2 regions of the Rahnella sp. BIGb0603 genome follow, and region 2 is predicted to be linked to the other one. Evidence: predicted binding sites of a transcription regulator. Region 2 holds the regulator's gene; the other holds the start of a gene.
What was found. Region 2 encodes PurR, which represses purine synthesis genes. Its sites were predicted from a motif close to CANGCAAACGTTTGCNTG; they were not measured.

Region 1 (4,968 bases), on a different contig from region 2:
TTGCATGACGTTTTGCATTACGAAAAAGGGGCCGGTTCCTGTTCGGATTCAAAGTCACATCCCTATAAAGTGCCATGATATTGTTACTTAGTAACACTATTTTGCTGTGCAATTAAGCAGTCGTCAAAAATATCTGTGATCTGAGTTGTAAGCCGGAGTAAAACCCAATCCCGCGGCCTTATTGCGGGCATCCGCTTTGCTATGCTTGACTAATAATTTCAGGCGATACCTTTTTGGCAGGTGATATGAATCCAGAAAAACAGCCCTCCCCTGCGCTTTCCGCTACGCAACGCCGCTGCCACGTGTTGCTGATGCTGTACGCGCCGCTGACGGCGGTTCAGCTGGAGATCATCAGTGAAATTAACGGCGTCGGATTGGCCACAACCTGGGAAGATCTGGCGGAAGTGACCTGTGAAATTCAGCGCATCCATCACCTGGATGTGTTGCAGTACAGTGAAAAACAGTGCCGTATTCAGGGTGACAGTCTCGCCCAGCGTCTGTGTTTATTTCAGGGCTTACGCCGCACCTTACGTATTTCACCGGATTTCGTCTCCCGCCACTTTATTCCCTGGCTGCACATCGCGTTTGAGGGCCAGACCTGCCCGAAGGCCGCGCTGCGCACCGACATTCTGGGCATGATCCTGGAAGATTGCGGCGCGCTGTTGCCCAAACCGCTCAGCGGGCACGATCGCCAGCTGATGCAGATTTGCCTCCAGTATTGTTTATGGCAAAACGACCGCCCCACCGGCTTAAATTTCACGGAACAACAGCGCCGCTGGCTGCGGGAAAAACCGGAATACGCAGCAGCGCGTGAAATTTATGTTCAGCTGCAAAGCCTCAGTAACGGATTGCTGGATGACTGCGAGTGCGAATTTTTTACCCTGATGCTGCGCATGTTAAAAAACCACAGTTACCAGAGTTCCGGTTCGACGGAAGATCAGCGTCTGCTGCTGGAAATTGAAAATATGGTGGCGCGCTTTCAGGAAATCGCCGGCATGAAATTCAGCAGCTACGAAGGGCTGGTCGGCCAGCTTTTCGCGCATCTCGGCCCGGCCATTGAGCGCTGCCATTTCGGTATTGGTATCGATAATCTGATGCAGGAAGAAGTGAACAGGATGTATCCGCGTCTGGTACGCACCACGCGCGAAGCGCTGAAAGGGTTTGAACACGAATACCTGATCAGTCTTTCAGAAGATGAAATCGGGCTGGTGGCGATTACGTTTGGCGCCTGGCTGATGCAGGGAAATGCCTTGCAGGAAAAACAGATTTTGCTGCTGACGCATAACAATCCGCAGCTGGAAGAAGCAGTCGAGCAGCAATTGCGCGAAGCCACGCTGCTGCCGCTCAATATCAAGTATCAGACGCTGGCAGATTTTTATCAGTTCGGCGCGCCGGGCGGCGTGGCGATGATTGTCACACCTTACGCCATCCGCAGCACCGACGCCGATCCTTTAGTCATCCACACTCAACTGCCGCTGGCGAAAGAGCAGCGAAAACGTATCCGCTCGCTGCTCGAAGCGCCCTAGCTGGCTGACGCCTCCGGTGCGGACGGCGTGACCTGCGGACGCAGGAAAATCGCCGGTACCGCCAGCAGCGCCATCACCCAGAATAATCCGGCGTGAAGATGCTCGAACAGGAAGCCGGAAACCATCGTCATCACCGCCACGCCGCCGCCCATCGCCAGCGCGGAATACACCGATTGCAGACGGATCACCTGATCACGCGGACGCGCCGCGATAAACCGCATTCCCGCCAGATGGCAGACAGTGAAGGTACCGCAATGCAAAATCTGAATCATAATCAGCCACGGCAGCCCGGTGAACGCGCCCATCATTCCCCAGCGCACCACGCCGCAGATGGCGGAAAGTAACAACAGATCCCGCGCCGACCAGCGGCTGAAAAGCTGTTTGCTGAAGGTAAAGACCAGCACTTCCGCCACTACGCCCAGCGACCACAAATAGCCGATGGTGGTAGAGGAATAGCCGACATCCTGCCAGTAAATCGCACTGAAACCATAGTAAGCGGCATGTGCGCCCTGCAATAACGTCACGCATAACAGGAACCGCCAGACCGGTTTTTCGCCGAGCAATGCTTTCCATGAAATGGCCGGTGCGCCGCTGGTTCGTGGTTCACCGACCGGTTTCACACTCGGGCGCAGCAACATCCCCAGTAGCATGGCCGCCACGCCAGCCGTCAGCGTATATAAAATCGCGTTGTGGCCGTAAACCTCGACCAGTTTGCCGGTGACCGCCGAGCCAATCACAAACGCAATCGAGCCCCAGACGCGTACTTTGCCGTAATCCATATTGATCTGGCGTTGCAGCGTGCCCGCCAGCGCATCGGTCAGCGGCACCAGCGGCCCGAAGAACAGGCTGAAACCGGCGATGTTGATCATCAGCCATGCCCAGCCGTTGCCGAACCAAAAGCCGACCGCAAACGCCAGCGTGAGCAACGCCAGGATCCGCAAACCGGTGATGAGATGCGAAGGGTCTTTGATGGAAGGCGAAATGATTAACGTGCCGAGAAAACGGGCGACTAAACCAGCGCCAAGCAACAGGCCGATGCTTTCGGAGGAAATGCCCTCGCCCTTTAGCCACAAACCCCAGAAGGGAAGGAAAATACCGTAACTGAAAAAATAGGTGAAATAACTGAGTGCAAGCCAGCGCGTGGAACGCAATTCCATAAATCCTCCGGTGTGAGGCCAATACTTTGACAAAGCTCACAATCGCTAGCAATCCGCAGACGCTTTCTTACTCCAGTAATGTCTGCCAGCTCACAAATTCTGATACATGCCCATAAAAAAACCCGCCGGAGCGGGTTTTAGCAGCTTTACGGCTTCGCAAATATTACGCGTAAACCGGGAAGCGTGCACAGATGTCGAGAACTTTCTGTTTAACGCGTTCGATAGTGGCTTCATCGTTCACGTTGTCCAGCACGTCGCAGATCCAGCCAGCCAGTTCACGCGCTTCAGCTTCTTTAAAGCCACGACGGGTGATAGCCGGAGTACCGATTCGCACGCCTGAAGTCACGAACGGGCTCTTCGGATCGTTTGGCACGCTGTTTTTGTTGACGGTGATATTAGCGCGACCCAGTGCAGCATCGGCTTCTTTACCGGTCAGGTTTTTATCAACCAGATCCATCAGGAACAGGTGGTTGTGCGTGCCGCCGGAAACCACTTTGTAGCCACGATCCAGAACCACAGCCACCATTGCCTGGGCGTTTTTAGCCACTTGCTGCTGGTAAGTTTTGAACTCAGGTTCCATCGCTTCTTTCAGTGCTACCGCTTTACCGGCAATCACGTGCATCAGCGGTCCGCCCTGGCCGCCAGGGAAGACGGCGGAGTTCAGTTTTTTGTAGAACTCTTCGTCACCGCCTTTCGCCAGAATCAGACCGCCGCGCGGGCCAGCCAGCGTTTTGTGCGTAGTGGTGGTCACGATGTGCGCGTGCGGAACCGGGTTCGGGTAAACGCCCGCCGCAATCAGACCGGCAACGTGTGCCATATCGACGAAGAAGTACGCGCCAACGCTGTCTGCGATTTCGCGCATTTTTGCCCAGTCAACGATACCGGAGAAGGCTGAGAAGCCGCCGATGATCATTTTTGGTTTGTGTGTTTCGGCCTGACGCTTAACGTCGTCATAGTCGATGTCGCCGCTTTCGTCGATGCCGTAAGGCACTACGTTATACAGTTTACCGGACAGGTTGACCGGTGAACCGTGTGTCAGGTGACCGCCATGGCCGAGGTTCATCCCCAGAATGGTGTCGCCCGGTTGCAGCAATGCGGTGTAAACCGCGAAGTTCGCCTGTGAGCCGGAGTGTGGCTGAACGTTAGCGAAATCTGCACCGAACAATTCTTTTGCGCGGTCGATAGCCAGTTGTTCAACGATGTCGACGTACTCACAACCACCGTAATAACGTTTGCCCGGATAGCCTTCGGCATATTTGTTGGTCAGCTGCGAACCCTGAGCCTGCATAACGCGCGGGCTGGTATAGTTTTCTGACGCAATCAGCTCGATATGTTCTTCCTGGCGAACAACTTCTTTTTCCATTGCTGCCCACAGCTCAGCATCATAATCGGCAATGTTCATTTCACGCTTTAACATCCGCATCTCCTGACTCAACAAACTAAAAATAAACGCCCCTTCCGGGTTCTGCGCAACAGTGTAAATGTTTAGGCCGCCTTCGGATAGGGTCAGTTTCAGGTTTTTAAGCAAACGATTGGCTCCAGATACAGCAAGGCTTTGATCTGCGAACCTCAACCCATAATCAAGGGATAAATTTTCAACTGAACATGCTCAAATTTCAGCTTTGTGACTCAGCCCTCACCGCACACGTCACCTTAAAAAGCCCTTACCCCTTTAGGGGGTGTTTACAGAAATTGTGGATTTATATAAGATGCATTTAAAATACATGTTTAATGAAATTTAAAAAGACACGGAGTTCACTATGCTTGATTCAGCCACTATCGCTACCGTTAAATCCACCCTTCCTTTGCTTGCGGCAACCGGCCCGAAACTGACCGCACACTTCTATGACCGCATGTTCGAACACAATCCCGAGCTTAAAGACATCTTCAATATGAGCAACCAGCGCAACGGCGATCAGCGTCAGGCGCTGTTTGATGCCATCTGCGCCTATGCCACCAATATTGAAAATCTGGCTGCACTGTTACCGGCGGTTGAACGTATCGCGCAAAAACATACCAGTTTCATGATCCGGCCTGAGCAATACGATATTGTCGGCGGTCATCTGGTGGCGACTCTGGATGAAATGTTCAGTCCGGGTCAGGAAGTGCTGGATGCGTGGGGCAAAGCCTACGGCGTTCTGGCGGGCGTATTTATCAATCGTGAAGCAGAAATCTATAAAGAAAGCGCCGAAAAAACCGGTGGCTGGAGCGGCACCCGTGAATTCCGTATTGTGGAAAAACAGCCGCAAAGCGAACTGATTACCTCTTTCCTGCTGGAACCTGTA
Region 2 (4,968 bases):
GAACAATGGCTGGCCGTTCCGTTGTTTGAACGCAGACATCGCGACGTTATTCTGACTCCTGCCGGTAAAGTTTTTGTCGACGAAGCGCGGGTTCTGACAAAAAAAATGATAGCGACCCGCCGCCAGTGTCAGCAGGTCGCCAATGGCTGGCGCGGAGAATTACGGGTGGCCGTTGACCGTATCGTTAAACCTGTGCGGACACGGCAGCTGGTGCTGGATTTCTATCGCCATTTCCCTGATACCGAACTCATCATTCATTCGGAAGTCTTTAACGGTGTCTGGGACGCGCTGGTCGACGGGCGGGCGGATGTCGCCATCGGCGCGACGCGGGCGATCCCCGTCGGTGGACGGTTCAATTTCCGCGATATGGGTTTTATGGACTGGCATTGTGTGGTCAGCGCGCAACATCCGCTGGCCCAGACGCAGGGAATACTGAGTGACGATCAGTTACGGCCTTATCCGGCGCTTTGCCTGGAAGATACATCGCGGACATTGCCGAAACGCGATACCTGGACGCTGGATAACCAGCGGCGGCTGGTGGTTCCCGACTGGACGTGTGCGTTGGAATGTCTGAACGAAGGTTTATGTGTTGGCATGATGCCGGTTCACCGCGTGACACCCTGGATTGAACAGCAAAAATTACAGGTACTGTCGCTGGAAAATACCTTTCCGGACAGCCCGTGCTGCCTGACGTGGGATCAGAGCAATCCGTCGCCTTCGCTGGCGTGGCTGCTGGAATACATGGGCGATACGGAAACGATGAACCGGGAATGGTTGCGCGACTGACAATAAACGCCTGCGGCACAGGCGTTTATTGAAAGTTAACGGCGGTAATCGCGGTACGGGCCGTCGGCCACGGAACGGCGCTCAACCAGTTTGGGATGCACTTCAATGGTCTGCGACTCTTCGCGTTTGCTGATAATTCTGTCCAGCAGCATGGTAAAGGCCATTTCGCCCAGACGTTCTTTTGGCTGATGAACTGTCGTCAGTGCCGGTGAGAAATAGCGCGCGTTACGCACGTTATCATAGCCAATCACGGAAATATCCTGCGGTACGCGCAGGCCCAGCTCATCGGCGGCACAGATTGCCCCCATCGCCATCACGTCACCGCCACAGAATACAGCCGTCGGGCGGTTTTTCTGCATCAGAATTTTGTGCATGGCCTGATAGCCCGATTCCGGCTCAAAGTCGCCCTGAACGACCCATTCTTCACGAAGAGGAATATTAGCTTCCGTCAGTGCTTTCACAAAGCCCTGGAAACGGCCGCCGCCGGTGTTTCGCGCCAGTTGCCCAGGGATCACGCCGATATCGCGATGACCGCGTTCAATCAGATAACGTCCGGCCATATAGCCGCCTTCAAACGCGTTATCGATAATGCTGTCGGTGAAATTCTTACGCGCTTCGCCCCAGTCCATCACAACCATCGGGATGGAGCGGTATTCTTCAAGCATATTCAGCAATTCGTCCGGATACTCCGCGCACATCACAAGTAAACCGTCGACGCGTTTTTGCGCCAGCATTTGCAGGTAGGCCTGTTGCTTCTCCAGATTATTGTGTGAGTTACACAAAATCAGCGTATAGCCTTTTGAGAAACAGCTGTTTTCCACGGCCTCAATCACTTCGGCGAAGTAGGGCGCTTCACTGGACGTTGCCAGAAGACCGATCGTTTTGGTGTTATTGACCTTCAGGCTACGTGCCACAGCGCTGGGAGAATAGTGCAACTCTTTGATTGCAAGGAGAACCGCGGCTCGGGTTTCTTCGGCGACGAAACGGGTTTTATTGATGACGTGCGACACGGTTGTGGTGGAAACGCCAGCGCGCTTTGCGACATCTTTAATCGTTGCCATGTAAAAAATGACTCCTGTGCTCACGTGTTTCAGCACGTTAGCATTATGTTAATCGTTTGCTTGCGTGGATTTAACTGCTGACTTCGAAAAGGGCAGTGAAATCGTTGGGTGGATTCTTCAGAGTGAGGCGTGAAATGCTCTCGGGTGAAATCGACCGGCACACAGGCGTGGTAACCGACAATTTTCACTTATAATGCAGGAAAGTGGAAGTAAAATTGTCATGAACCTGGTGTCATTCAGCACAAGATTTTCAATGCGAATTATGAGAAAATGCGTTGGCACACATTCAGTGTGGCTATACGAACGCCACAATTTGATCCGTAAGGGGGTTTAATGGACAGCAACCTGAAATTTTCTTTGATCACTACGGTCTGCGCTTTGCTCGTGATTATTGCTTTCAGTTTCACCGCAGTGATGAACTGATTTGCGCGAAAGCCGCAATAAAAAGGGCGATTACCTATAACAGGAATCGCCCTTTTCAATTTTACGCAGTCACCCATTCCGCCGATACTCTTCCCTGCAGAAACTCTTCGTTAAATGCTATTCAATGGCTGATTAGCGAAACTTCAGACTTAACGAATTGTTTATTATCGGATCGTCTTAGGGGTCATTACCCGTCGTGCGCCTACATAATGATCTTGCCAGTAATCGTCACCCAGTGAGGTGATCTTAATGTCTTCGCCGGTGCGCGGTGACTGGATAAACTTCCCGTTTCCTACGTAAACACCGACATGGTCTGCGGCGCCGCGGTTATTAATCCGGAAGAAAACCAGATCGCCGGATTCTAATTCACCCCGTTTGACCGGGGCCGCATCGCGCAAGTGGTACATTTCATTCGCTGTGCGGGGCATTTTAATACGGATCAAATCTTTATATGCGTAGTAAACCAGTCCGCTGCAATCGAAACCTGTATTCGGTGACGTTCCGCCCCAGCGGTAAGGTTTGCCGACCTGGTGCATCAGCTTGGTCATCGCGGTTTGTTGTGCGTGCTGATAACGTTTCTTGTGTGTTGCGCTGAGCGTTATCGGTTTACTGTCTTCTTCACGTAACTTTTTGCCTTTGCGGTGGCGGCCATACGCTTCTTTTTTACTGGCCTTTTCACTGCTGTTTTTAGCGAGAGAGCGGGTTTTCGTTTCCTTCCCTGCTTTCGCCTCGGCCCGGGTTGTCTTGAGTGTTTTTTCTTTTTTACTCTCGGCCCGCGTCGTTTTTACTGTTTTTTCAGAAGACGTCTTTCGCTTAACCAGTTCGGTGCTTTTGACTTTCTTCTTCGAATTTTTTTCCTGAGTTTTAGGTTCTGAAACCGGCGCGACTTTGGTTTTCTTGCTGGTTTTCGCGGCTGCCGTTTTTCGCTTTCGGCGTTCTTCCGGCGTGACCTGGTTAACATGACTCTTTCGCTGGTCGGCAGCGACACGAGTCTGTGGCGACGCATGAGCCATATTCAGAAACAGCTGGGTAAAGAGCAGCACAAAAAGCGTGAACAGTAAGCGCATAGCTTCGTTACCATGAGTGGTAGGGTTAAACATCAGGGATGTCAGAGTATTGCCTAAAAGAACGAGACAAAAAAGCACGAATTGCCTCGATTCTAGATCATATTGTGAGAAAAAGTTAATAGCTTTTTTTATGTCGAAATAACCGCCATTTTTAGTCAAAAAAATAACCACTTTTCATCATGTTATTATTTAAGTTAAAGAATGGGATTTTGCAAATCTGACATTATCGTGGAACGGCAAAAATGTTATTCTCGATGAATCTTTAAATATGTGAACCTGAACGCAAGCGCAGAAGATTGTTTAGCGAAATGCCAGTATTGAGAAAGACCCCACAAAAATTGGCGTTTTTATCTGGTGGCAGCCATCGTTACAATAGAAAGCATTGTGATTGCACACCGTCTCTGTGTGCTGCGCGTGAAGAGTAATGACCGTGACAGCCTGTACCGGCTTGAGGAAGCAAGAAATGACCACTCCAACGATTGAAAAAATTCAGAAGCAAGTTTCTGAAAACCCGATTCTGCTGTACATGAAAGGTTCTCCAAAACTGCCAAGCTGCGGTTTTTCAGCACAGGCTGTTCAGGCGCTGTCTGCGTGTGGCGAGCGTTTCGCTTACGTTGATATCCTGCAGAACCCGGATATTCGTGCTGAGATGCCAAAATTTGCTAACTGGCCAACGTTCCCGCAGCTGTGGGTTGATGGTGAGCTGGTTGGCGGTTGCGACATCGTGGTTGAGATGTTCCAGCGCGGTGAACTGCAACAGCTGATCAAAGAAACGGCTGAGAAATACAAATCCTCTGAAGAGTAATTCAGGGCGATTCAGAAATACCGGCAGCCTGACCCGGGGTTACCGGTAAAAAAAGAGCGACATTATGTCGCTCTTTTTATTTGTCCTTTCGACTGCATGAAAGCCGCGAAAATTATTGCTGATTTTCTTCCGGTGCTTCTTCCACTTCGTTTTCATCCGCAGACAGTGCCAGCGGCCAGCCGCCGAGGCGTTTCCAGCGATTCACCAGCTCGCAAAACAGTTCTGCTGTGCGTTCAGTGTCGTACAGGGCGGAATGCGCCTGACTGCTGTCAAACACGATACCGGCGCTGATACAGGCCTTCGCCAGCACGGTTTGCCCGAGCACCAGCCCGCTTAACGCGGCGGTATCAAAGGTGGCAAACGGATGGAAAGGATTGCGTTTTAGCCCCGCACGTTCGGCGGCGGCCATCAGGAAACTGTGGTCAAAATTGGCGTTATGCGCCACGATAATCGCCCTGTTACAGTTCTGTTCTTTCATCCCTTTACGGATAACTTTGAAAATCTCGTGCAGCGCTTCGTATTCACTGACCGCACCACGCAACGGGTTGGTCGGATCAATACCGTTGAAAGCCAGCGCTTCCGGCACCAGCACCGAGCCTTCGAAAGGCTCAACGTGGAAGTGTACGGTCTCGTCGCTTTGCAGCCAGCCGTCCTCATCCATTTTCAGCGTGATCGCGGCAATTTCCAGCAGGGCATCAGTTTTGGCATTAAATCCGGCGGTTTCCACATCAATCACCACGGGATAAAAACCACGAAAACGACCTTTCAGGGCGTTAATGTCACTATTCTCGGCCATTAGCTTCTTAATCTTCATCGAATTCAGCGC

Region 1: the regulator PurR is predicted to act here: its motif matches at 4,205-4,222, upstream of glyA (serine hydroxymethyltransferase).

The regions. Positions count from the first base shown of each region.
Region 1 is NZ_JANUEX010000003.1:151,651-156,618, reverse strand. Features, by position in the region: gene csiE (stationary phase inducible protein CsiE) at 246-1,526, shown strand; gene M2403_RS09055 (3-phenylpropionate MFS transporter) at 1,523-2,683, opposite strand; gene glyA (serine hydroxymethyltransferase) at 2,847-4,100, opposite strand; gene hmpA (NO-inducible flavohemoprotein) at 4,444-4,968, shown strand, end outside.
Region 2 is NZ_JANUEX010000001.1:369,572-374,539, reverse strand. Features, by position in the region: gene punR (DNA-binding transcriptional activator PunR) at 1-786, shown strand, start outside; gene purR (HTH-type transcriptional repressor PurR) at 822-1,847, opposite strand; gene M2403_RS24905 (YnhF family membrane protein) at 2,181-2,270, shown strand; gene M2403_RS01715 (C40 family peptidase) at 2,435-3,337, opposite strand; gene M2403_RS01710 (Grx4 family monothiol glutaredoxin) at 3,801-4,142, shown strand; gene rnt (ribonuclease T) at 4,255-4,938, opposite strand.